DNA from 2 places in the Anoxybacillus sp. FSL W8-0104 genome. Region 1 is predicted to be linked to the other one. Evidence: a T-box and tRNA genes for the amino acid it is inferred to sense, from the RefSeq annotation. Region 1 holds a T-box; the other holds one or more tRNA genes.
What was found. A T-box is a leader RNA that pairs with one kind of tRNA and senses whether it is charged. The one in region 1 lies ahead of tyrS (tyrosine--tRNA ligase), so its partner is inferred to be a tRNA-Tyr.
Positions count from the first base shown of each region.

Region 2: it encodes a tRNA-Tyr, which carries the amino acid that the T-box ahead of tyrS (tyrosine--tRNA ligase) is inferred to sense. The anticodon was not compared.

Region 1 is NZ_JBBOQU010000001.1:535,863-555,013, reverse strand. It holds gene NST18_RS03015 (LacI family DNA-binding transcriptional regulator) at 1-679, opposite strand, end outside; gene NST18_RS03010 (glycoside hydrolase family 31 protein) at 696-3,023, opposite strand; gene NST18_RS03005 (alpha-amylase family glycosyl hydrolase) at 3,043-4,557, opposite strand; gene NST18_RS03000 (sugar ABC transporter permease) at 4,655-5,497, opposite strand; gene NST18_RS02995 (ISLre2 family transposase) at 5,673-7,022, opposite strand; gene brnQ (branched-chain amino acid transport system II carrier protein) at 7,283-8,611, shown strand; gene ezrA (septation ring formation regulator EzrA) at 8,634-10,325, opposite strand; gene hisJ (histidinol-phosphatase HisJ) at 10,489-11,277, shown strand; gene NST18_RS02975 (GAF domain-containing protein) at 11,291-11,776, shown strand; gene NST18_RS02970 (sensor domain-containing diguanylate cyclase) at 11,810-13,657, opposite strand; gene rpsD (30S ribosomal protein S4) at 14,038-14,640, shown strand; gene tyrS (tyrosine--tRNA ligase) at 14,678-15,937, opposite strand; T-box leader at 15,989-16,213, opposite strand; gene NST18_RS02955 (transglycosylase domain-containing protein) at 16,352-19,151, shown strand, end outside.
Region 2 is NZ_JBBOQU010000001.1:2,316,410-2,324,674, forward strand. It holds partial or broken gene NST18_RS12160 (protein prkA) at 1-215, opposite strand, end outside; gene trmL (tRNA (uridine(34)/cytosine(34)/5-carboxymethylaminomethyluridine(34)-2'-O)-methyltransferase TrmL) at 497-970, opposite strand; gene NST18_RS12170 (amidase domain-containing protein) at 982-1,839, opposite strand; gene queG (tRNA epoxyqueuosine(34) reductase QueG) at 1,897-3,033, opposite strand; gene NST18_RS12180 (B3/B4 domain-containing protein) at 3,095-3,757, shown strand; tRNA gene NST18_RS12185 (tRNA-Gly) at 3,839-3,912, opposite strand; partial or broken gene NST18_RS12190 (IS982 family transposase) at 4,355-5,024, opposite strand; gene NST18_RS12195 (hypothetical protein) at 5,320-5,700, opposite strand; tRNA gene NST18_RS12200 (tRNA-Leu) at 5,816-5,899, opposite strand; tRNA gene NST18_RS12205 (tRNA-Leu) at 5,951-6,036, opposite strand; tRNA gene NST18_RS12210 (tRNA-Cys) at 6,047-6,120, opposite strand; tRNA gene NST18_RS12215 (tRNA-Gly) at 6,132-6,203, opposite strand; tRNA gene NST18_RS12220 (tRNA-Gln) at 6,209-6,283, opposite strand; tRNA gene NST18_RS12225 (tRNA-His) at 6,301-6,376, opposite strand; tRNA gene NST18_RS12230 (tRNA-Trp) at 6,386-6,459, opposite strand; tRNA gene NST18_RS12235 (tRNA-Tyr) at 6,470-6,554, opposite strand; tRNA gene NST18_RS12240 (tRNA-Thr) at 6,560-6,635, opposite strand; tRNA gene NST18_RS12245 (tRNA-Phe) at 6,647-6,722, opposite strand; tRNA gene NST18_RS12250 (tRNA-Asp) at 6,746-6,821, opposite strand; tRNA gene NST18_RS12255 (tRNA-Met) at 6,826-6,902, opposite strand; tRNA gene NST18_RS12260 (tRNA-Val) at 6,931-7,006, opposite strand; rRNA gene rrf (5S ribosomal RNA) at 7,017-7,133, opposite strand; rRNA gene NST18_RS12270 (23S ribosomal RNA) at 7,381-8,265, opposite strand, start outside.

The DNA.
Region 1 (19,151 bases):
AAAATTCTTCATGCACGATGTAATCTTTTCGATACGGAAGACTAGCCGATTTCAATGCTTTTTCATATCCGAGCAAACGATCCATCGTCACGATGAGATTTACATTTCCTCCGACAAAAGCGATGCGTTCATGACCGAGCTCAATTAAATATTCCGTCGCCTCGCGCGCAGCGCGAACGTTATCGTTATCCACGTGCGTAATTTGCTCCGCTTTTTTATGCGGTTTACCGATGACGACAAACGGCACGTCTTCTTTTTGTAAATACGCCATAATTTTATCGTTCGCTCGCGAATACAGCAAAATCACCCCATCGACGCGTTTTCCTTGCACCATATGGACGACGCCTTCATAAATTTCCGCTTCCGTCTCCCCTGTCGACAACTGCAACGCATATTGCCGATCATGCACCGCTTTGCTAATGCCGCGAATGACTTCTGGGAAAAACGGGTTTTGAAACGCTTTATCGGCTGAGCTTGGCATAATTAAGCCGATCACTTGCGTCGATTTATTTGCTAAACTGCGGGCGATAAAATTCGGATGATAGCCGAGCTCTTTCATCGCTTCGCGCACTTTTTTCTTCGTCTTTTCACTAATGCGCGGACTGTCAGCAATGACGCGTGAAACAGTCGATGGTGCCACGTTCGCTCGTTTCGCTACATCTTTAATCGTTACTGTCATAAAAATCCCCCATCTCTTACAAAACAAACGTGTTTGTCGCCTCATCGATGATACATCGTTCTCCATTAACAACAATTGTAGACGGTACATCGCCAACAAATACGACACGCAATTGCCAAGGTGGTTTGTACGCACCTTCCCGTTCTATCTCAAAATGAACCGCATCGTCCGAAAACGTCGCACGAATATGCATGTTCACATACTCTCCTTTTTCGTATGCAAACGTTGTGCCGTCATCATCGTATAACGTATATGATGATATTCCTTCTTCCATCGTATACACATACAACGTCAACTGTTCGTCCGCAATGGACGTCGATTGTTTTGCTTCGGCACGGGCAATCATCGCCCCTTCTTTTACAAATATCGGCAACCGATCAAGCGGCGCTTCGACAATATATCGTCTGCCGCCTTCAAATTTTTCTTTCGTCCAATAATCGATCCAACGCCCTTTCGGAAAATAGACGAGGCGATGGAACGTATGCGGACGCATAACCGGCGCGATCATGACTTCATTGCCGACCATAAATTGATCTGATATGTTCCACGTCTCAGCATCGTCCGGATATTCTAACATGAGCGGACGCATCATCGGCACACCTGTTTGATATGCTTCAAAACATAACGTGTACAAATGTGGGAGCCACTCGTAGCGCAACTCAATATATCGCTTCACCATCTGTTCATATGTTTCACCGAACGCCCACGGTTCTTGACGGGCGAAACCAATCGCACAATGATTGCGGAAATATGGGAAAAAAGCGCCGACTTGCGTCCAACGAACAAGCAATCCCCCATGAGCATCATGAGCGAAGCCGCCCACATCCGCCCCACAAAATGCAACGGCAGATAATCCTAAATTTAAACACATCGGCAAAGATAGTTCAAGATGTTCCCAAAAACTGCGGTTGTCTCCTGTCCACACAGCAGCATATCGGTGAATGCCCGAAAAACCGGCGCGCGTTAACACAAACGGACGCTTCCCTTTCAGTTGTTTTTTCAATCCGTTGTACGTCGCTTCCGTCATCATCATTCCGTATATGTTATGCACTTGACGATGCGTTTTCCATCCGTCATGAACGACTTGATCGTCCATCGTTTTCGTTTCGTTAAACACAGACGGCTCATTCATATCATTCCAAATGCCTTCAATGCCGATGCTCGTGTAAAACGCATGTTGTTCGCCCCACCATTTGCGCACTTTTTTCTTCAAAAAGTCAGGAAACACGCTCGTCCCCGGCCAAACGTCTCCTTTAAACAACGTTCCGTCTGCATATTTACAAAAATAATCTTTTTGCACGCCATCGCGATACGTATCGTACTCTGCATCTACTTTCACGCCCGGATCAACGATCGGAACGATGCGAACCCCTTGTTCACTCGCATATTGAACGAGCGATTTCGGATGTGGAAACCGATTTTGATCGAACGTAAATACACGATATTCGTCCATATAATGAATATCTAAATATACCGCATCGAGCGGAATATGTTTTTTGCGAAATGTGTCAATTAATTCACGCACTTCTTGCTCCGTTTCATAACTATAGCGCGACTGGTGATAACCGAGCGCCCACTTTGGCGGCAGCGGCATGCGACCAACGAGATGCGTATACTGCCCTAACACATCTTTTGGGTGCGGGCCGGCAAACACGTAATAGTCGAGGGCACCGCCTTCTGACGTGAACGTATAAAACGATTCATGCCGCAAGTCAAACGTCGTTTCATACGTATGATCGAAAAAGACGCCGTGTGCATGTCCGTCTTTTAACACCATCATATACGGATGCGACTGGTACAGCGGGTCCGTTTCTAAATTGTGCGGAGCATACACATCTGTATTCCACATCTTCCATACCGCTCCGCGTTTATTTAACACTCCTGTCTTTTCACCTAATCCATATACGACATCGGTCGGAGCGAGGGCGTGTGCACAGCGCATACGCCCTTTCGCTTGAAAACGAACCGGCTCGACATCGCGTACAAGCACCTTCCCTTCTCGATCATAAACCGTTATACGAAACGGGCGTCGTTCGATCACGACCGTCAACGCATTCGTCTTCAGCTCCCAACCATTTTCCACTTCCTGCACATGCATCGTCACTTTCTCTGGCGCTGCCACGACTGCTGGACTAACGGAAGCGTACTTTTGAGCAAATGGATCGATCGTGATCCGAACGATATCGTCGCGGTAAAAATGAATTTTACCCGACGCGTTCTCGCATGTGAATGCAAATATTTGCTTTTTTCCTTCAATTTTTTGTACATCACCAAGCGGTTGCCACACTTCTTTTTCGTCCAACTGATCAATCGGTCGAATCGCAAAACTTGTATCTTCTAACATACTCTCTCCTCCCCCATCATTACGCTTTTCGTTTGCGCGCGAAGTATAAAAATAGACCGAATGCCGTATATACCGCTACAAGCGCCGCAATAAACGGAATGTTTAATCCTGTTTTTGGCGCCAACACGTAAATTTCCGCCGTTTCACGATCTAAAATGATATCATACTTGCCGTCTTTGCTGCGCACTAAATCTCCCGCAAGCAACCCACGCAATTCTTTTCCTTGTTCCAATTCGTCATCGAGCGTTACTTTTTGTGTTTTTGACGTATTGTTAATCGCGATCACTGTTGTTTCGTTTTCGTACGTTCGTTTAAAAAGTGCCATGCCGTCTTTTTCATAAAGCAATTCAAAATCACCTCGGCGAAGCGACGGCAATTTTTCACGCAATTCACCAAGCTTTGTCACATAATCAATGAGCTCTTTATCAGTACGGAAATTCATTAAACGTCGATTATCCGGATCTTCTCCGCCATCAAGCGCGATTTCCGTTCCGTAATACATAATCGGAATGCCTGGGGCACTAAACAAATACGTCAGTCCAAGTTTTAAACGCGTCACCGGATTGATGCGATTTTGCAAGGCTAAACGTGTAAAACGAACCGTATCATGATTATCTAAAAACGTCCCAAGCAAATATGGACGGTCATAAAACGCCTCGTTTCGCTTCCATACGTTGTAAAGTGGTTCAAGCGATTGATCGACGTTTGAAAAAATGGCTGATGCTTCTTTATAAAACGGAAAATCAATTAATGCATCAATTCCGTGCTTCCCATATTCCGCTACATAACGCGGATCGTCATGCCATACTTCTCCAAGAAGGAAAAAGTCTTGTTTCACTGACTTCACTTCTTTAGCAAACTCTTCCCAAAACCATTTCGGTACATGTTTAACCGTATCTAGCCGATATCCGTCAATATCCGTTTCTTGAATCCACCATTTCGCCACGTCAAATAAATACGCTTTCACTTCCGGATTTTCTTGCGCTAAATCAGGAAGGCCAAACAGCCAGCCGTTTTCAACTTCCTGTTGATCGGCCCAATTGAAAATGTCTTTTTTCTCATGAAACCAATCTTTTTTCGTCGGATCATTTAGCCACGGGTGGTTGTAGCCTGTATGATTGACAACGAAATCTAAAATGACTTTCATATCGCGCTTATGCGCTTCTTTTACAAGCCGTTTGAAATCATCGAGCGTACCAAAATGTTCTTCCACTTTATAAAAATCTTCAATCCAATAGCCGTGGTAGCCGCCTTTTTCGTTCGCAAAAATGGGGGTAAGCCAAATAGCTGTAAAGCCCATGTCCTTTATGTAATCGAGCTTGTCAATAACCCCTTGCAAGTCGCCACCGTGATACGCTTTCGGGTCGTGCACATCGACGTCGTAGTCATTTTTCGGATCTCCATTATTAAAGCGGTCAACCATAATAAAATAAATACGTTCATCTTGCCATGTGCGCTCTGTTTTCGCACTTACTGGCGCCGTCACGGACAACAACAAAACAAAAATAAGTAGCGCGCGAAATACACGTTTCATTTCATTTCACTCTCCATTCATTCCAAAGCATCTTGTGTTAATATATCTCGAAATAGTAAGAAAGGAAAGAACCTAAACGATTCTTTCCTTTCGTTTCTCATCCTTTTGTTCCACCTGCCGTTAAGCCAGAAACGAAATACTTTTGGAATGAAAGGAAGAGAATAGCGATCGGCACCGCAATTAATACAGAACCTGCCGCAAACGTCGTAAATTCGCTGCCGAACTGCTTTGCAACTAAATCGTACAATCCAACCGCAAGCGTATATTTTTCTTTGCTGCGAAGCAACACGCTCGCTAAAATGAAATCGCCAAACGGACCGATAAACGTAAAGAGCGCCACAACCGCAATAATTGGCTTCGCAAGCGGCAAAACGATTTGGAAGAAAATGCGCAAATGCCCAGCTCCGTCAATCTTCGCTGACTCATCAAGCTCTTTCGGAATCGTATCTAAATATCCTTTCATTAACCACGTATTCATTGGAATCGCTCCGCCGACATACACGAGAATTAACCCTAAATGCGTATCAACTAATCCCGTTAAAAGCGCTAAAATGAAAATCGCAATAAGCGCCGCAAAGTTTGGGATCATCTGCAAAATTAAAAACGTCATCAATCCGTTTTGGCGTCCGATAAAGCGATAACGCGAAAACGAATACGCTGTTAAACTGACTAAAATAACGGAAAAAATCATCGTCAATGTCGCAATTTTTAACGAGTTCCAATACCAAATGAGATAGTCGCTTTGCGACGTATCAAACAGCTTTTTATAATGGGCAATCGTTGCGTTATCTGGAATCATTTTTGACCCAGATAAACTTTGTCCTGGGTTAAATGACGAGCCGATGACCCAAAGAAGCGGATAGACGATAATGATCGTCATCACCAAAACGACTGCATACGACAACGTAAGCCGAATAAGTTTTTGTCCTTTCATATCCATCTTACATCATATCCTCTTCTTTAAATGATTTTGTTCTTCTAAATGTTTGAGTCAAGACTTTGTGGGAGATTTTTTTCTCGACCGATTTTTTTGGTTATATATGGTTTTATAAAATCGTTATATGTAAGCGCTTTTACTTACTCTCATCCTGTAGGTATGTGCGTTTTCTCTCGTTTTAAAAACCTTTCAATGCTTGCAATGCCTCGTAAATCGGTGTCCCTGAAGATTGGCGAAGGTATGGGATGTTATCTCGTACCACTTCTGTCATTTGCGTTTGCACGCGCTTCAGTGCCTTTTTCACGATCGTTTCTCGTTTCGTTTCTTCTCGTTCTTCCGCGCCATACATCACTCCATCGCGTGTCCGAATGAGTAACGTATCTTTTATCGCGACGATCGCTCGCAACATCGCTTCAATCCCTGCATCCCTCCAACTTCGACCGTTTTTACTTCGTTTCGCAAACACATGCATCGTTCCTTCCGCACTCCCCATCGCCCTCATGTTTGTCGTGTCAATCCCTTTTTCCTTCAACCATACGCGATAGTCACGCAAACATCCTGGCATCTCCTCGATTCGACGAACAAGCGCCTCGAGTTGCTTTTCCTTCTCCTCATGTTCTAACGTACCGATGGCACTTGTGAGTTCTCGTAACACACCTTCTTCATCCCATGATGCTAACTTCTTTCGAATCACCCGATATCTCGCATGACCTCGGAACAATTGACGAATCTCTCTTGCCACATGGAACCGATCAAGCTGAAAGTACCCCCTGTCCCCGAAATATTCTCGACACGCTGTAATCCATGGGGCTCCATCTCCATTGATGACCACCCAATCCTCAAACGGATCATAGCTGTATTCCTTCATCAGAAAATTCTCTACAGCTTCCCAAATCGGTTCATTCGTTTGATGAACCATATACCGTCGATTCACTAAGGATACGCGTTTCCCGTTTTTCTCCCATCCTTGGTGAATCGTGATGATCTTTTCTTCTTTTCCTTTGATGCGGCTTCGTTGACGTTTCACGTACAACCCGTCTGCTTCGATAAAAAACACGCGCCCTTTTTTCTCCATCGCACGGTGCCCTTCCACCTCTGCCTCGATGATGGACTGGCGAATCGTTTCGTGACTCATACATGCATACCCCACCAGCTTTTCAAGCGACTGCGCAGCCTGTCGATACGAAGAACCCGTCACGGCGAGATGAATCGCTGTCTCCTCTAATAGCGGACTCACTCCATGCGCCCCATCGAACTGGAGAAAGACATCGAGTAAAGACGTATACACCTTTTTTTCACGGTCAAAGTAGTAGTTTCGCTTCACTTCCACCTCTCCAAATAGCGTTTGGAGTCGGATCGTCCGCTTATCTTTGAGCGCATATCGTTTCTTGTCCCGCTGTTCTGCCAATGTGCGGTCGATCTCCTCCAACACCTGTTGAAGGAGATGACCATATTGTTTTTGCATATGTCTAAATAAAGACTGTTCGATCTCTTTTAATGTCAAGCCGTTTGTGATATAATCCTGCATGGGCTCCACTCCTTTCTTTGGTTGTATTTTTTTTCGCACTTACTACCTTACCAGGAGGAGAGCCCGTTTTTCATCTATTTTGCTTACATATCTGACAGGTTCCTTATTATACCAAATCAGGAACCTGTCTTTTTTTCTCCCACAAACATTTTACTCATACAAGAATATTTTAAAGATTGAAACTTTTGATAAAAACGACAAAATTTTTATTTTGTATGGTAGTATATATGCTGGTACGGAGAAAACAAAGGAGGATCAGCATGTCGAAAAAAGATTTAATAGCTGTCGGTTTTATGTTATTTGCTTTATTTTTTGGCGCTGGTAACATGATTTTCCCTCCAGCTCTCGGGCAAGCAGCAGGGGAAAACATGTGGCTTGCCATCGCAGGTTTTTTAATTACCGGTGTCGGATTGCCAGTTTTAGCAGTAATCGCGATTGCAAGAACAGGGAACGACTTGCAACAATTAGCTAGCCGAGCACATCCAGTATTTGGTATCATCTTTACAATCGTTATGTATTTAGCCATCGGTCCGTTTTTTGGTATTCCACGAACAGGTACGGCATCATTTGAAATTGGTGTGACACCATTTTTACCTGAAACTGTCGATCGATCCGTCATGTTAGCGGTGTATACTGTTGTTTATTTTAGCATATCCCTTTGGTTAGCGTTAAACCCTTCGAAATTAGTTGACCGAATTGGCAAGTTGTTAACACCTCTTTTACTCATCGGTCTTACTTTATTTTTTGTCAAAAGCATATGGACGCCTATGGGAGACATTCAACCGCCAACGGATGCATATACAGACGCCCCATTTTTTAAAGGGTTTGTTGACGGGTACTTAACGATGGATGCCATCGCAGCACTCGTTTTTGGTATCATCGTCATTCAAGCCATTCAACAAAAAGGAATTACAAATAAAAAACAATTAACGAAGCTTTGTATTCAGGCCGGGTTCGTGGCTGCTTCTGGATTAACGCTCGTGTATGTATCGCTCGCTTTTATTGGAGCATCGAGCGTACAAGCGATCGGTTATCGCAATAACGGCGGCGAAATCATTAGTCAAACAGCGACCTATTTATTCGGTCAAGCGGGTACAATCATTTTATCGATCATCATTATGCTTGCGTGCTTAACGACATCAGTTGGTTTATTATCTTCTTGCGCAAGTTATTTTTCGAAAATTTCGCCAAAGCTTTCCTATCGAATGCTCGCCATTGTTATGAGCTGCTTTAGCGCATTCACCGCAAATGTCGGTTTAACGAAACTCATTTCGTTATCCGTTCCTGTGCTTATTATTATTTATCCATTAGCCATTACCCTCGTCGCCCTATCGTTTCTCCATGACTATTTCAGGGGAAAACAAACCGTTTACATCGGGGCGCTCGCTGGTACGTTTCTCGTCAGCATCGTTGACGGACTGAAGGCAGCAGGATTTGATGTATCGTCCATCTTACATGTATACGAAAAAACATTGCCGCTCTTTGAACAAGGGATCGGCTGGCTTACACCAGCACTCATTGGCGGGGTCATCGGTTTATTACTAAACAAAACAAATCGTGTCACACGTACCGAAAGAAAAGTAAGTTAAAAACGAGTGAAAGGACATCCTTTCACTCGTTTTCTTTTAGCCACTGGCGGATGCGTTCGAACGCCCCTTCTTCGACTTGTTCTACCGCAGCGATGGCTTTTTGTAACGCCAGTTCGTATTCGTATCGTCGGAATAGTTGTTCCGCTTCCTCTAATCCCGCATTTACCGCATGAAAACGGCGACGATAGCGGTTGCCGTATTGAATCACACTCTCCGCTAATTGAGCTTGCTCAATCATTTCTTTCGTTTGATCATATACGTTTTGCACGGAAACAGTTGCCTCATCCAACGCTTGATGAACAGCTTCCATATTTAACGGTTTCCCATCTAGCGTAAGCGATACGCGCGTTAAACTTTCACGCGCCTCGCTTACTTGCAACATATAAGATTCTGGCAACCCAGGAAGTTTGCTTTTTTTCACGAGTCGAATCGCTTCAGACAATTGTTTTTTCATTTCTGCTAACTTTTCGCGCGCCGCTAGCTCGTCTTTGCGTAACGCATATAAATGCTCGCGAAACTGGGCATGCTTCTCTTTTACTGTAGCAATTTGCGCTAAAATTTCTTCAAGCTCTTCACGAATAAGCGAGTAAGCTAAACGCTCCTCGGCCATCTTCGTTTGGATGAGCATAAAACGTTTCATTAGTTGTTGTACTTGCTTCTCGATTTGTCGATATTTATCTAAGTCGCTTTGCGATAAATGATAGCTTTGTTGCACAAATAATGTTTCATCACGCGTTTCTTTCGTTTCTTCTTCCAAATCGTAAAGCGTTTGTTCAATTTTCTCCGTTTCTTCATGGACAAAACGTTCTGCATATACTTCTTTCTCTAACAAATCGTACAGCGTGTCCACATCTTCTTGCACCTCACGAAGCAGTTTTTCTGCTTCATCTACAGCAAGTGTTTCTAACAACGCAAGCACTTCCGATACTTTTCCACGGATCGCTTCCACTTCTTTTTCCACCGGAAGATGGTCAAGCACATACCCTTTTTCTAACAGTTCACGATATCCCTCGACAATGTTGTCGAGTTGCGCAGGGATTTCAATTTGTGCGTCGCTTAATAAAAGCGGAATTTGTTCAATAAAACGGTTCAATTCATGTAGCTCGTTTTGAATAACCACTACGACTTCGCGAGCAGCCAAATAATTCCCTTCCGTTGTTAACTGTTCAAATGTCTGGAATTGGTTTTGAAGAGCATTTAATCGCTCCTCAAGCGCAACTTCTGTGCAACCAAATGCATGACGTTGAGTAAGCATCGCTTTTTTTACTTGACGATACTTTTCCTTCAGTTGCTCAATTTCTTCTCGATTTTTCTCTTCGCTTCCGACTAATTCTTGCAACTCTAATAAAATACGTTGAATGTTCCCTTCAATTTCTCGTAGTTGTTGCTCCGTTTGACGTAACGCCTCTTTTGCTTTCATAAATCGGTATTTGACAACCGCTTCCTCAATGTCGAACAACTTTTCCTCTATATTCGGAAGCTGAACAGCAACAATATCGTCCCACTCATTTCGCCATTTTTCAAACAGCTGCTCTGTTTCCCCCATCATATTTAACGACTTAATTTTAGACAGTTCCTCTGGCACAGGTCGATTCATCAAGGAAATTTTCCATTGTTCTAATTCGTCAATTTGTTTATATAAACGTTTTCGATGCACATATGTATATGTAAGTCCTCCGATGACGAGGAGCGCACTAATCGCTACAAATTCCATAATGGGCCTCCTTGTTGTCAATCTTTCTTTTTTTATGGAGAAGGCATTTTCTTTTCAATGATTTTATGATACCATGTTAGCAACATTTTTTGAGCAAAAATTTTAATTTTTTTCCTAAAAAACGTGATTTTTGTCGAAGTTTGCGCCTAAAGGAGTGACTAATGTGCGCGATGGACATATTCATACACCTTTCTGTCCCCACGGAAGCAAAGATGCGCTACATGAATATATTGAAAAGGCTATTTCGCTCGGCTATACAGACATTTCATTCACCGAGCACGCACCGCTTCCAAAAGGATTTATAGACCCAACCCCTTACCAAGATAGTGCAATGAAAGAAGAGCAACTAGCGTCGTACGTATCCATTTTACAATCATTAAAAAAACAGTACGAAAGACATATTCGTATTCGCATCGGATTAGAAGTTGATTTCATTCTCGGATATGAACAAAAAACGAAGGAGTTTTTAAATGAAATTGGTCCACAATTAGATGACAGCATTTTATCTGTTCATTTTTTACACGTTGACGATCAATACATGTGTATCGATTATAGTGAAGACATGTTTGGCGACATCGTTACATCGTTTGGTTGCATTGAACGAGTGTACGATGCATATTATCGTACTGTTTTAGCTTCTGTTGTAGCCGATTTAGGGGTGCACAAACCAAAACGCATCGGACATATAACACTCGTCCGCAAGTTTCATCGCGCATATCCGTGTGAATACGATGCAACAAACATCATCGCACACATTCTCGATGAAATGAAAAATCGTCAACTTGAGCTTGATTATAACGGCGCTGGCGCAGTAAAACCGCTTTGTTTAGAGCCATATCCACCTCATTGGGTAGTCAAGGAAGCCGTCAAACGCGGCATCCCTCTTGTGTATGGCTCAGATGCCCACTCGGTCGCTGGCCTTCACCAAGGAATTGAACATATGCTGATATAGAGGGGTGAAATACATGTTTCATACGCAAACATACACAGGGACAAGAGAGGAAAATTATACACTTGTCATCGAACAACTGAAAGCGTTAATTTCAGATGAAAAAAATGTTGTAGCGAACTTAGCGAACGCTTCCGCTTTATTGAATTATTTTTTGCACGATATTAATTGGGTCGGTTTTTATATAGCCGAAGGAAACGAACTCGTTCTCGGGCCGTTTCAAGGGTTACCGGCTTGCGTGCGCATTCCGTTCGGCAAAGGGGTATGTGGAACGGCCGCTGCTGAAAAGCGCACAGTACGTGTTGCCGATGTTCACACGTTCCCAGGTCATATCGCCTGCGACGCAGCGTCCCAATCTGAAATTGTCGTTCCCATGATCAAAGACGGTCACGTTATCGGTGTGCTCGATATTGACAGCCCGATCAAAAATCGCTTTGATGAAATAGATGAACAATATTTACAACGTTTTGTTGAAACGCTCGTTCGCTACCTTGACATATAAGAAAGAGGCCGATGAATAGGGCCTCTTTCTTGTTTAATATTCTTGAACAACGACGCGGTTTTTTCCTGTCCGTTTCGCTGTATATAACGCTTCATCAGCGCGATTAAATAGCTCCTTGACCGAGTCAGCGCGATTTTTTTTCCAATACGATACTCCACATGAGATCGTCACAGGAGGGTTTGTTAATTCACGCACTTTTTGTACGAGACGATTCGCAATAGATAAACCAGCGTTAACAGATACTTTTGGTAAATAAATGGCGAGTTCTTCTCCTCCCCATCGAGCACCAATATCGTTTTGGCGAATGTTTGCTTTAATAATGTTTGCCACTTGAATAATAATTTCGTCACCTACTTGATGCCCGTACGTGTCGTTTACTTTTTTGAAGTTATCAATGTCTATTAAAATAAACGTACCTAATCCATCCTCTTCCATCGAACGTTGGATGCGTTCATCTAAGTAATGACGTGCGTATAAATTCGTTAACCGATCGGTAATGACCATCCGTTCAAGTTCTTCACGCAACGCTGCATTTGTGAACGCCAATGTCGAGTGATGAATAAGCGACTGCAACAATTTAAACATATCAAACGAAAAATGATACGCCTCTTGATGCAATACGATCGCTACTCCCTTCATCATCCCGCGCATCATCGGCACAGCCATAAGCGAGCGGAAGCGTTTCGTATGATCACTATGAATTTTTACATCACCTAAAAATAACGTATCACGTGGATGTTGAATACGATGAAAAACGAAATCTACATATGCCTTGGCTTCACGTGATTGGAAAAAAGGCGTACTTCCCGGAAGCACTTTTCGTTCTTTTTCTTGCAAAATAACAAATCCAACTTCCTCTGCATCAAATGATGTTTTTATTTTTTCAATCATAAACTGTAATGCATCTTGGAAACGTAAATTCGTATTTAAATGGTGAATCGTTTCATTAATGAGTTGTAAATCAGCAATTAATCGTTTCGATTGTTCGTATAATTTCGCGTTTTCTAATGCGCTACCAGCCGTATTCGCCAACAAAGAAATAAACCGCATTTCCCGTTCAGACAACTCCATAATTGTCGGGGCAATCATTTCAATGACGCCATAAATCCCTTGTGCTCCTTTAATCGGAGCATAAATGACAGACTTTTTATGGACAAGCGAATTGTGGAACTGAATTTGCCCCGTCACGTACGCCTGCATTGCTCCCATATGCTCATCTTCATTTTCAAATGTGAGCAATTTAATCGGCAAATCGCGGTTCGTCGTGCTATCATACGATAAAAACAAATGGCACGTAAATGTTGGATATACTTCTTTTAATGTTTTTACAATTTCTTCAAGCACATCCCCGATATTCATAGAAGCATGAATTTTTGTTGCTGCTCGATGCAACTGTTCATATCGCTTTTCTTCACTTAATACTTCAGACACTTTACGAATACGAGCAAACACTTTTAAAAAGTCGTGCTTCACTTGTTTAATAAAATGTTTTGTCATCATATCCCGCTCATGAATTTTGAAACGAACGAGTCCGCACGAATCTTCTGAAAAAACTACGCCAAATTGAATCGTCTTGACTTCACTTTCGTCATCAATGATAACAATATCGTCGAACTGCTTTTTTAACTGATCATCAAATGGAATCGTATATTGTTCTCGTTGCTGTTCGATCGTACAGTCTGTCGTCACTTCAGGCTCAAAAGCATGTTTAAACGGGTTAAGTACGTAAAAGGTGACATCTAACAAATGAAACTCTTTTTGCAATAAGGTGATGAGCGCTTGAATGATGCGAGGTAAATCGGTAAAATCTTCTTCACTTAAAAACCAATCAAAAAACTTTTGTTTAAATATTGCGTATTGATCGCGCTCTTGAACGTTCATTTTTTTCACTCACCCGCACATACTTCCTCTCTTTATGTGTAAAAAACATATAAATAAAAAAATGAGAGTTTCTGTAATATCCCTAAAGCTTAAGACCTATTAACTATATCATACCATAATCCTTATTACAAAGACCATACAAAAATGATTGACTCAGACGCAAAAAAAAACTATAATAGCCTTTGTGTAAAATATTGCAGCCTTTGTGCTCACATTTGTATGTCCATTTTGTTCCCCTTAGAGACGTGCGTCTCTAATTGGAGGCTGTATCGTGTAACTCTCAGCTGCTAGGGCGAGGATACATGAAAACAAAATGGCGATAAATGGTGAGGCACGACTGTTTTTATTTTACCAAAAATAAAAACAAAGGAGGAGCATTTATGGCTCGTTATACAGGTCCAACATGGAAAATTTCTCGCCGCCTTGGCATTTCATTAAGCGGCACTGGTAAAGAATTGCAAAAACGTCCTTACCCACCAGGTCAACATGGTCCAGGACAACGTAAAAAATTATCTGAATATGGCATGCAACTTCAAGAGAAGCAAAAGCTTCGCCATATGTACGGTGTCAATGAACGTCAATTCCGTAAAACGTTCGAAGAAGCAGGAAAAATGGCTGGTAAGCACGGTGAAAACTTCATGATTTTACTTGAGTCCCGTTTAGACAACCTTGTTTACCGTTTAGGTTTTGCGCGCACTCGCCGTCAAGCTCGCCAATTAGTAAACCATGGTCACATTTTAGTTGACGGCAACCGTGTGGATATCCCATCTTATCGCGTGAAACCAGGTCAAACAATTTCTGTTCGCGAAAAGTCTCGCAACCTTCAAATTATTAAAGAAGCGCTTGAAGTGAACAACTTCGTACCTGACTATTTGACACTTGACGCAGACAAATTAGAAGGTACTTACACTCGCTTACCAGAGCGTTCTGAATTACCTGCTGAAATTAACGAAGCATTAATCGTTGAGTTCTACTCTCGTTAATAAAAAAATCCTCTCTGCCAAAGCAGAGAGGACTTTTTTATGCGTAACGAATTAAATAATATTTTTTCTTACCGCGCCGAATAATTGTAAAGCGACCTTCAATACGATTTGCGTCTGTCATGACTTTATTCACATCTTGCACACGTTCACCATTGACATAAATGGCCCCATTTGTAACATCCTCACGAGCTTGACGCTTCGATGGGCAAATACCGCTTGCTACAAGTAAATCAACAAGCGCTATCTCCTGTTCTTCGCATACATACGATGGTACATCTTTAAACCCTTGTTCAATTTCATCCGCTGTTAGTTTGGCTACATCTCCGCTAAAGAGCGCTTCAGAAATGTTGATCGCCTGCTGCAACGCTTCTTCCCCATGAACAAGGCGTGTCATCTCAGCAGCTAACGCTTTTTGCGCTGCACGTTTTTCCGGTGCTTCAGCCGTTTGTCTTTCCAATTCGATAATTTCTTCATGGGATAAAAACGTAAAGTATTTTAAATATTTCACAACATCACGATCATCAGTGTTAATCCAAAATTGATAGAACTCATATGGCGACGTTTTATCAGCATCAAGCCATACTGCCCCACCTTCTGTTTTTCCAAATTTTGTTCCATCTGCTTTCGTTACGAGCGGAACGGTTAATCCAAACACTTTCGCATCTTCTTCTGTTTTCCGAATGAGCTCTAATCCTGCTGTAATGTTTCCCCATTGGTCACTGCCACCTACTTGCAACTTACATCCATACATTTCATATAGTTTGAGGAAATCGTACGCTTGTAAAATCATATAACTAAATTCTGTAAATGAAATCCCTGCTTCTAATCGCGATTGGACTGATTCTTTTGCGAGCATGTAGTTAATCCCAAAGTTTTTCCCAACATCGCGCAAAAATGTAATGACATCAAGCGAACCAATCCATTCATAGTTATTTGCAATAATGGCTGGATTGTCGACTTTCTCAAAATCTAAAAAACGGCTTAGCTGTTGTTTAATTCGCTCACTGTAATAAGCGACTGTCTCTTTTTCATTTAATTTTCGCTCTGTTTTCTTTCCGCTTGGGTCTCCAATGAGTCCTGTTGCCCCACCGACGAGCGCAATCGGTTGATGCCCTGCTTGTTGAAAACGACGCAACATTAAGATCGGAAGCAAGTGACCGATGTGCAAACTATCCGCCGTCGGATCAAAACCACAATATACTTTTACGCTTTCTTCTGCCAACAACGCTTTCAATCCATCTTCATCTGTCATCTGATTAATTAAACCACGAAATTGTAAGTCTTGAAGCAAATCCATCTCAACCATCCTTTCTGTTTTAGATTCAAACAAAAAAACTCGTCCTTCACATGAAGGGACGAGTTTATGTCGCGGTACCACCCTACTTAGAGAACGCCTATGTTCTCTCACTTCATTGCCATAACGGTCGACACCGTCTTTTGCTACTTGGCACACGCCGTTCGCAAAAGATGCTCCCGGAGGTAATTCATGCTCATCTATGCGCTAGTTCGCACCAACCACTAGCTCTCTGTTCGCAGGGAGATAAGCACTACTCGTTCCGCTCATCGCTCGATTATTTACATGTCAGTATATCCTCTTTTATCATAAAACGCCAACTGTTGTCAAGATCTTCAAACAAATTTAGACATTTACCGATATGAAAAGACAAATTATGATATAATAATGAAAATATAATACAGATGGGAGGTCACTATGTCAGAAAAACAAGTGCGATTCTCATGGCAAAAACTATGGCGTCATTTTACGATCACATACGAAGTCGTCTGGAACGTATGTTTAATTATATTCATCGTAAGTTTATGTGCGTTCAGCTTTGCTTTCGGTGTCGGGGCAGGATATTTCGCCTCGCTCGTGAAAGATGCCAAACCGATTCCATACAAAGAAATGAAAAAAGATATTTATAACTATGAAGAAACAACACATATTTACTTCGCCAATCGCGAATATCTCGGCTATTTTCGTTCAGACCTAGAACGCGATGAAGTCAAACTTTCGCAAGTTTCCCCTTATTTCATTCAAGCCGTCATTGCGACGGAAGATGAACATTTTTATGAACATAAAGGGGTTGTACCAAAAGCTATTATACGTGCCATTTTTCAAGAAGCAACAAATTCCTCTACACGTAGTGGAGGAAGTACATTAACACAGCAACTTGTAAAAAATCAAATTTTAACGAGCGAAGTGTCATTTGAGCGCAAAGCAAAAGAAGTGTTACTTGCTTTACGCCTTGAGAAATTTTTTACGAAAGATGAAATTTTAGAAGCCTACATTAACGTTGTAACGTTTGGACGAAACGCATCCGGACGAAATATTGCTGGCGTTCAAGCTGCCGCAAAAGGCGTTTTCGGTGTTGATGCAAAAGAATTAACATTGCCGCAAGCTGCATTTTTAGCAGGATTGCCACAAAGTCCGTTTCGCTATACGCCGTTTACAAGCAAAGGGGAGTTGAAAAACGATTTATCCCCAGCGTTAAATCGGATGAAAACTGTATTATCGCGCATGAAAAAAGCAGGGTATATTTCAAAAGAGCAGTATGAGGAAGCGATTGCATACGACATTACGAAAGATTTTGTTTCTTCCTTACCTTCTCCAATAGAGAAATACCCGTGGTTAACGTTTGAAATTGAGCGTCGTGCAAAAGACATTTTCGTTGATTTACTAGCTAAAAAAGATGGCTATGAACGGCAAGATGTGCGTTTGAACGATCAACTATATATGGAATATGCGGAAAAGGCTGAAAAACAATTACGACAAAACGGTTACACGATTTACACAACGATCGACAAAGATATATATGAGCGCATGCAAGCAATCGTAGAAAAATATCCTTACTTTGGAAGCGATACAGTCGTGCGCAAAAAGGACGAAAAAACAGGACAAATCATTTCCGTTCGTCAGCCGGTAGAAGTGGGGGCTATGCTCATCGAAAACAAAACAGGTCGCATCATTAGCTTTGTTGGAGGAAGAGATTATAAACGCGAGCAGCTAAATCACGCTACACAAGCATATCGCTCAAACGGATCAACGATGAAGCCGCTTCTTGTTTATGCACCAGCAATGGAAATGGGGATCGTTCAGCCGGGGTCCGTTATTCCAGATGTCGCGTTGGAAATCCCAACGAAACAAGGTCCGTACCGACCGAAAAACGCGGATGGAAAAACGCATGGCTTAACATCCGTACGTCATGCGTTGAAAAAGTCGTATAACATTCCTGCTATTCGGACGTATGCGCGCATCATCGAGCAACGCCCCATTTCCTATTTAGAAAAAATGGGCTTCACGAGTTTAACAACGGGAGATGGAAGCAACTTAGCGCTTGCGCTTGGCGGATTGACAAAAGGGGTAACGATTGAAGAGAACGTAAACGCATACGCAACATTTGCTAATGGCGGAACGTTTATCGATGCGTACTTAATCGAAAAAATTGTCGATAAAAACGGAAATGTCGTATACGAGCATGAAACAAAGCCGGTAGAAGTATTTTCGCCACAAACGGCCTATTTAACGATTGATATGATGCGCGACGTCATTCGCTCCGGCACGGCCGCCTTTTTAAATGGCAAGCTGAAATTTTCGGCCGATTGGGCGGGAAAAACAGGAACGGGTCAAAATACGAAAGATGCATGGTTTGTAGCAACAAATCCAAATGTCACGTTTGGCATTTGGATGGGATACGATACACCGAAATCGCTCGAAAAAAATTATAAAGGGTTATCATATTCGCAAAGAAACTTATTGTTATGGGCACAGTTAATGAATGGGGCATATGATATTCGCCCAGAACTCATTGCGCCAAAAGAGCGATTCCGCATGCCTGGCGGAATTGTTAAACGTTCGTATTGTGCTATTTCTGGGTTACTTCCATCAGAGACGTGTAAACGATTTGGACTGATAGAAACTGACTTGTTTAATACCGCATTTGTGCCAAAACAAGAAGATCGGTACTTAATCAACGGTACTTTCGTTGAACTAAACGGGGAACGATACGTTGCCTTGCCGACAACACCAAAAGAATTTACAAAAGAAGGGGTCATGATTGACACTTCGTTGCTTGAACAATGGGGAATTCAACATATAAAAGATATGAGCCAACTGCTTCCTCGAAACGACAAGTGGAAACATGTATTTGTAGCAAAAACACTTCAAGAAAACGGTAAAAAACCAGATCCGCTTGCAGTGCAACAAAAAGGAGCAACGCTCGTCTGGGGCGAACATCACGAACAAGACGTCATTGGTTATCGCGTATATTACACAGCATCAGAAACAGCACCGTTTCAAGTCATCGCAACAATACGTAGAGGAGAACAAAAAAGCATACCGTTAAAACAAGGAATATATTATGTTACTGCTGTCGACATCGCTGGATTGGAATCAAATCCGTCAAATATCGTTCGCATGCTGCCTGCTACACCACCTGAGCAATCAACCGATGAACAACCGATAGACATACCGACCGAAGAGCAACCGATAGACATACCGACCGAAGAGCAAC
Region 2 (8,265 bases), 1.8 Mb from region 1:
AGTCCAAACAACTGGCCGCTAAAAAAGTTGTATTTTTTCTTCCCATCCACTTCTTCTACGCCCGCATCTTTGATCATATTGTAAACGCGAGAATGAGCAGACTGAGCTACCCATGGCTTTTCTTTTACGATTTCTAAATATTCCGCAAATGTCCCTTCCCACTTTAACTTCTGTTCTTCTTCTCTATATTTTTGTATTTTTTTTAAAATGTCCATACACGGACCTCCTCCACCGTTGTGATCTAGCATTGTGATTAATACCATATGTATGCAAGGATGTCCGGGATCATTCGTGAAAGAATGACTTTCATCCCGACATGCAATTAAGCTATAATGAAAACGTGGACATTTGTTGTCACTTCATCAAGGGAGGAGATTGTATATGAAGACGCTTCTCATTCTTGGCGTAATCGCTGCCTTTTTGGTGGCGATCTTCACCGCAGGATATAATGATAAGCCAGAAGTAAAAAATTAAGCGACTTTCATTCGAAAGTCGCTTAAAATACGTTTGGAAAGTTTTGTTGTCTTAACGCTTCATACACGAGGATAGCAGCTGTGTTCGATAAATTGAGCGAACGGACGTATTCATTCATCGGAATACGCAAACAACGTTCCATGTTATTTTCAATTAAATCTTTCGGCAATCCGCTTGTTTCGCGACCAAAAACGAAAAAGTAGTCTTTCGTTTGATCGCTATAGTCAAAAGAGGTGTAATATTTTTCTCCAAACTTCGTAATAAAGAAAAATTGACCTTCCTTATATTTTTCGAAAAGCTCTTGTAATGAATCGTAATAATGAACGTTAACATACTCCCAATAATCTAATCCGGCACGCTTTAACATTTTGTCATCAGTTGAAAATCCGAGCGGTCGAATTAAATGTAATGACGTTCCTGTCGCCGCGCACGTACGCGCGATATTTCCTGTGTTTGCTGGAATTTCTGGTTGATATAAAACGACATGTAAAGCCACATTCTTCACTCCTATATTCGATCAATAATATGAAAAAACTTATATTGAATATTCGGCGTATAAGCGGTTGAATCCTCGTATGACCAATAACGCATTCTACTATTGGACGTATGGGCATTGACGAGAGGCATCCCTTGTTTATCTTTCGCGACAACGATCGTCGTGTGATCGAATCGTCCGTCCCCTTGAAAATCATAACAAATGACGTCACCAAGAGACAACTGTTCCGGCGATTTTTTTTCAACTGCTTGAATACCTGTTTTCGTTCCACTTAAATACCAACGAAATGCATGTGCAACCGTCCACGTATAGCTCCAATCGTTTTCTCGCATCCACCATCCTTTCGTTTTATTTGGATATCCGATCATCGGAATACCGCCCGCATGCAAACATTGAGAAACGAAATTTGTGCAATCAACATGGAATTGATGAAACGCGGGGTTATAACCATTCCACCATACTTCAGCATATCGTACTGCGGCTAATCGATCATACGTATAACGAACTCGTTCATCTTCATGACGTTCTTGTTTTTTTTCAACTTGTTCCGTCTCCATGTTAGGCAAAAGCGGGCGATCACTCACAAGCTCACGTCGTTCAAATATTGCTTCACGCATCTCTTGTTCCTCTTCAACATACATCCACCCGTCTTGCCAAATAAAAAAACGGAAATGAACGATGTAGCGGACGAACGTGTGAGAGGCAATATGTTTCTTTTCTATTACGACTCCTTTTCCTTCGCATTTCACAAGCTTCGCCTGTCGCTTCGCCAGCAGTTGCTTTTTTCGTTCCATTTCCTCATCCGTCACATTAGCCGCAAAAAAGGAACGAATACGCTGATCGAGAAGGGCGTGTAGCTGTTTTCTCATCTCGCTCACCACTTTTTCGTTTTTTAATACGTTATGTCAGAGATGAAAGAAAAACAACTACACATTTTCAAGCATCGCTAACGCGTTATCAATTTCTCGAATAACGTCCTCATCTTGTTCTTTTTCTTTTGCTTGCTGGAGCATCGGCACAACTTTACGATTTCCGATTTTCCCAAGCGCCCACGCGGCCGTTCCACGAATGACTGGACGTGAATCTTTTTGAAGCAATATCAATAAATCGTCGATGGCACTTTCATCTTTGTAATGAGCCAATGCAATGATCGCATTCCGTTGAATCGGTTTTTTTCCGCGCCATGCCCCAGAGAGGTGTCCAAACGTTTCTTTAAATTGGCGACTCGTCATATGAAGAAGTGGTTTTAATAGCGGTTTCACCACTTCTGGATCCGGCTCCATCTCTGGATGGAAATGAAAGTCTTTTCCTTTATTTTTCGGACAAACAAGTTGACACGTATCACATCCGTACAATCGATTACCAATTTTATCGCGAAACTCATCAGGAATAAACGTTTTCGTTTGCGTTAAAAAAGCGATACATCGTTTCGCATTCAACTGTCCCCCTTGCACAAGCGCTCCTGTCGGACAAGCATCAATGCAGCGCGTGCATGTCCCACATTGGTCTTCGATTGGCGTATCAGGAGGAAACGGGATATTTGTAATCATTTCTCCTAAATATACGTACGATCCAAACTCTGGCGTAATAATTGAGCAGTTTTTCCCACTCCATCCGATCCCTGCTCGTTCGGCTACTGCACGATCCGATAATTCTCCTGTATCTACCATTGATTTTACTTTTGCATCTGGTACACGTTCTAAAATAAATTGTTCTAATTTTTGTAAGCGATCGCGTAAAACAACATGATAATCTTGTCCCCAAGATGCTCGACAAAAAATGCCTCTTCGTTCTGTTTTCGTGCTTCGCGGTGCGTTTTTTAGCTTCGACGGATACGCGAGGGCAATTGCAATAATAGAACGTGCTTCTGGAAGCAATAAAGATGGGGTTGTCCGCTTTTCAATATCAGGCTCTTCAAATCCCGATTCATATCCGAGTTGTTGTTGTTGACGCAATCGCTCTTTTAGTTCAAAAAATGGATCCGCATGAGCAAAACCAATTTTATCAATACCGATTGTTCGGCTATATTGAATGATTTCTTCTTTTAGCGCTTCAACGTCCATCCCTGAATCCCTCCTTTCTTCGTTGTTTATGTTACAATGTAAAGAAAAAGGAGTGAACGATATGTTAACCATTTGTGACACAATAAAACAGCGCGTATCCCATTTTAAAATCGGTGTCCTTACATACGATCAAATCGTCGTCGGTCCGTCCCCCAACATGTTGAAAGGGAAACTTCGCCAATTTCAAGAGTTGCTATATTTTGATATGGAACAAACTCCGTTGGCTGAATGGCCAGAAGTAAAAGAATGGCGGTCTGTATTTAAACAAATTGGCACAGATCCGAGCCGATATCGTCCTTCATCGGAAAGTTTGCTTCGTCGCGTACAGAAGCAAAGTTTTATTCCATCCATTCACTCGGCGGCCGATGTGAATAACTTTTTTTCCTTATATTATAAACTACCGATCGGCATTTATGATCAAGATCATCTAACAGGAGATATAGCCGTCACGATCGGTACACAAGCAGATGAATATATCGGCATCAATGATCGGACGACAAATTTTGATCGAAAACTCGTCACAAAAGACGCTCAAGGCCCGTTCGGCAGTCCAATCGTTGATTCGAAACGAACAATGGTTACAGAGCAAACAACAAATGCAATTCAAATCGTATATTTTCTGCCCTCATTTACAGAAACGCAATGTGAACAAATATTGCAAGCGATGAAAGAGATGTTTATTCAAATCCATGGGGGTACAGCTCATACACAACTCATCATATAACAAATACGGGGCGAAGCGAAATAAAAAAACGCAATGCCCCGTTCATCTTCGAAACGAAACACTGCGTTGTCCCCGTATGTATGGAGCGGGTGATGGGAATCGAACCCACGACATCAGCTTGGAAGGCTGAGGTTTTACCACTAAACTACACCCGCATCATTGTATTCACTATATCCACAATTGCCCTGCACGCTCAACTATGCCTCTTCCTCTTCCCGCTTACTCAACGATGATCGGTGCGTCGAGGCAACTCGTCGCTTATTCGACGATGTGTCGCTCGTGGCTGAGGTTTTACCACTAAACTACACCCGCATGCAGAAAAAGTAGAAATTTGTCGAATCAGATGCAAAAATAAAAACAGGAATCCCTGTTTCGTAATTACGTTTTACATTATATCGACTCCCCTCGGACAAGTCAATACGTTGTTCACAACTTTTTCAAAAATGCATCACTCATCTCTTTATAACTCATTTTTCCCTATAAAATCAATGCGCGCATATATGCCTGGACAATAATAGGCATCGTGGTTACAAATGAAGAAGAGATTTGACATAACACCTTTTGGTTTCATACACAATCAAATTCATATAATCAAAAACGATGATTTTTGCGAGATGGAGTCCAAAAAGCGATTTGGTACGCTTCATACAACTTTTTTTGCAATTCGCTACTGATAAATCCTTTATCACCCAAATTAAAAGGATGAGGAATTTGGGTCATGACGGTTTCAGCTGCAGTTCGATCGTGACAGGACGCCTCCGTTACCACGTATCCCATGGGCAGTCCTTGGTTGGTCACCTGAAGATGGAGCTTAAATCCATAGTACCACTGCTTTTTCGATGCACAGAGACCGATGTCCGCGATTCCTTGAAATCGTTTGACTCGGTACATTCTTGCGGCATGGCACAACTCGAGTGGTATACTATCTACGACCGCATAGGCGTGGTGTTGTCCACGTTTGGCTAGCTCATGGCGGATCCATTTGATCGCAAAGCGCAGCGCTCGACAACGGCGATTGTATCGAGAACGTTGTAAACAAGTTCCCAGTCACAAAGCGATGCCATGCACGTTCGGAAGAGAAGCCAAGCAGCTTTCCTAAAAGATGAATAGCAATGATCACCGTATCTTCTTGTTTCACCAAATGACGATTGCGACGTTGAAGATAGAATTGAATTTGTGACAGCTGGGCAGAAACAAAAAAGAAAATGACTGCATATTGTTTTTGAATCTTTGCTTGATCTGTAGTAAAATGAAAGGGCTCTTGCATGGGAATTCTCCTTTCGAATGTTGGTTGGCACTTCCATTCTATAGGAGATCCACAAGCAAGGGCTATTTTTATGCTTACTCGATTTTATATAGCACCACGGGTTTCTAAAAAACTGAATGAAAAATCCTTTTGTTCCGCCCTACCAAGGTGCGAAATATGAGTTAGTAACAACTTGACGCGTTCGCTTTTCTTAACGAGATAATACCGCAAAAACAACAATAAAACAAGGCGGAGCGAACCGCCTTTTAGTTGTTAATCTTTCCCATCTCTTTGTTAAAATCCATGACGAGTGGCGCTATACTTCTTCCAACTGAACTTGCTTACAAATAATTTTTAACAACGGCTCTTTATAATCAAAGGTATAGATATGAAAATGGTAAAATTCGCTTGAATTTGCTTCTACATTTTCGAAGAGAATAATAGTGAACAAGCTATCAAAATGGATATCACGCCTTGACATTTCTAGTATCTCTTTTTTTATTTTGTACTCCACATCTAGGCAATCCTTAAAATGCAACGCTAATGTCCTATTTTCCTCCCTATTCTCCTGTGTATCCCAATAATAGTCTATCGTGATAGATAGGTCTAATGGATTATTCCATTTCATATCCGTTATGATACTATCCGTGAAATCAAAATGATCTTTAATTTCTTTATAGTTGTTCGCAATGATCATTTTATTCACCTACTTTCCAAAATAAAAATGCGTCAAATGTATTCGGTAAATAAAAAACAAGGGATTTCACCTTTGTGAAACCCCTTGTCCCTAAAACCTTTTCCCTATTTAACAGTGCCGATGGTGGGAGTCGAACCCACACTCCCGCAAGGGAACACGATTTTGAGTCGTGCGCGTCTGCCAGTTCCGCCACATCGGCATGGAACAATTAAATTTTATCACACAAACTTGCTTTGTCAAGCCTTTACAGTGCCGAGGGCCGGACTCGAACCGGCACGGTAGTCACCTACCGCAGGATTTTAAGTCCTGTGCGTCTGCCAATTCCGCCACCCCGGCGCATAAAAAATGGAGGCGGCAACCGGATTCGAACCGGTGGTAAAGGTTTTGCAGACCTCTGCCTTACCACTTGGCTATGCCGCCATGAAACGAAGAGCGGAAGACGGGACTCGAACCCGCGACCCCCACCTTGGCAAGGTGGTGTTCTACCACTGAACTACTTCCGCATATATGGCTGGGGTAGCTGGATTCGAACCAACGCATCACGGAGTCAAAGTCCGTTGCCTTACCGCTTGGCTATACCCCAAAATTTTCAAGCATATATGGGGCGACTAGTGGGAATCGAACCCACGAATGCCAGAGCCACAATCTGGTGCGTTAACCACTTCGCCATAGCCGCCACGTTTTTTGGCAGGGGCAGTAGGAATCGAACCCACACCGGAGGTTTTGGAGACCTCTGTTCTACCATTAAACTATGCCCCTAAAGTCAAAATGGTGGAGGGGGACGGATTCGAACCGCCGAACCCAAGGGGAGCGGATTTACAGTCCGCCGCGTTTAGCCACTTCGCTACCCCTCCGCAGATGGTGCCGGCTGCAGGACTTGAACCCGCAACCTACTGATTACAAGTCAGTTGCTCTACCAATTGAGCTAAGCCGGCATCATTTAAAATGGTGGCTCGGGACGGAATCGAACCGCCGACACAAGGATTTTCAGTCCTTTGCTCTACCGACTGAGCTACCGAGCCGTCTAAGTAATTCACTTATATAGTGGCGGTCCCGACGGGACTCGAACCCGCGATCTCCTGCGTGACAGGCAGGCATGTTAACCACTACACTACGGGACCATTTTGGTTGCGGGGGCAGGATTTGAACCTGCGACCTTCGGGTTATGAGCCCGACGAGCTACCTGGCTGCTCCACCCCGCGATGATAAAAGTAAATCAATGTTCATACATGGTGGAGGATGACGGGATCGAACCGCCGACCCCTTGCTTGTAAGGCAAGTGCTCTCCCAGCTGAGCTAATCCTCCATTGCATCTTGCCCGGCAACGTCCTACTCTCGCAGGCGGTGTCCCGCCAACTACCATCGGCGCTGGAGAGCTTAACTTCCGTGTTCGGGATGGGAACGGGTGTGACCTCTCCGCCATCGTCACCGAGCAATAATGCTTTAGACAAATGTTATTATAACGGAATATTTTTTGTTGTCAAGCATTTTTTTATTCCTTCAAAACTAGATAACAGAACAGTCGCCTTCGCTTTTCTTACTGTCTAGCTTCGAACTAACATCCTCCTACGCCTTCGCTTTTTCCGTTCGACGTGCAAGCACGTCTTCGTCAAAAGCTCTCGGCTCCGTCGGACGTTTCCTTGGCTTCGCCAAGGACCGTTCTACGCTTTTCTTGTGTGCTTAGTTAAGTCCTCGATCGATTAGTATCCGTCAGCTGCACGTGTCGCCACGCTTCCACCTCGGACCTATCTACCTTGTCATCTTCAAGGGATCTTACTCGCTTGACGCGATGGGAAATCTCATCTTGAGGGGGGCTTCACGCTTAGATGCTTTCAGCGCTTATCCCTTCCGCACATAGCTACCCAGCTGTGCTCCTGGCGGAACAACTGGTACACCAGCGGTGCGTCCATCCCGGTCCTCTCGTACTAAGGACAGCTCCTCTCAAATTTCCTACGCCCGCGACGGATAGGGACCGAACTGTCTCACGACGTTCTGAACCCAGCTCGCGTACCGCTTTAATGGGCGAACAGCCCAACCCTTGGGACCGACTACAGCCCCAGGATGCGATGAGCCGACATCGAGGTGCCAAACCTCCCCGTCGATGTGGACTCTTGGGGGAGATAAGCCTGTTATCCCCGGGGTAGCTTTTATCCGTTGAGCGATGGCCCTTCCATTCGGAACCACCGGATCACTAAGCCCGACTTTCGTCCCTGCTCGACTTGTAGGTCTCGCAGTCAAGCTCCCTTCTGCCTTTACACTCTTCGAATGATTTCCAACCATTCTGAGGGAACCTTTGGGCGCCTCCGTTACGCTTTGGGAGGCGACCGCCCCAGTCAAACTGCCCACCTGACACTGTCTCCCACCCCGATCAGGGGTGCGGGTTAGAATCTCAGTACGACAAGGGTGGTATCCCAACGGCGACTCCACCTAGACTGGCGTCCAGGCTTCTCAGTCTCCCACCTATGCTGTACATGTCGCACCAACATTCAATATCAGGCTGCAGTAAAGCTCCACGGGGTCTTTCCGTCCTGTCGCGGGTAACCTGCATCTTCACAGGTACTATGA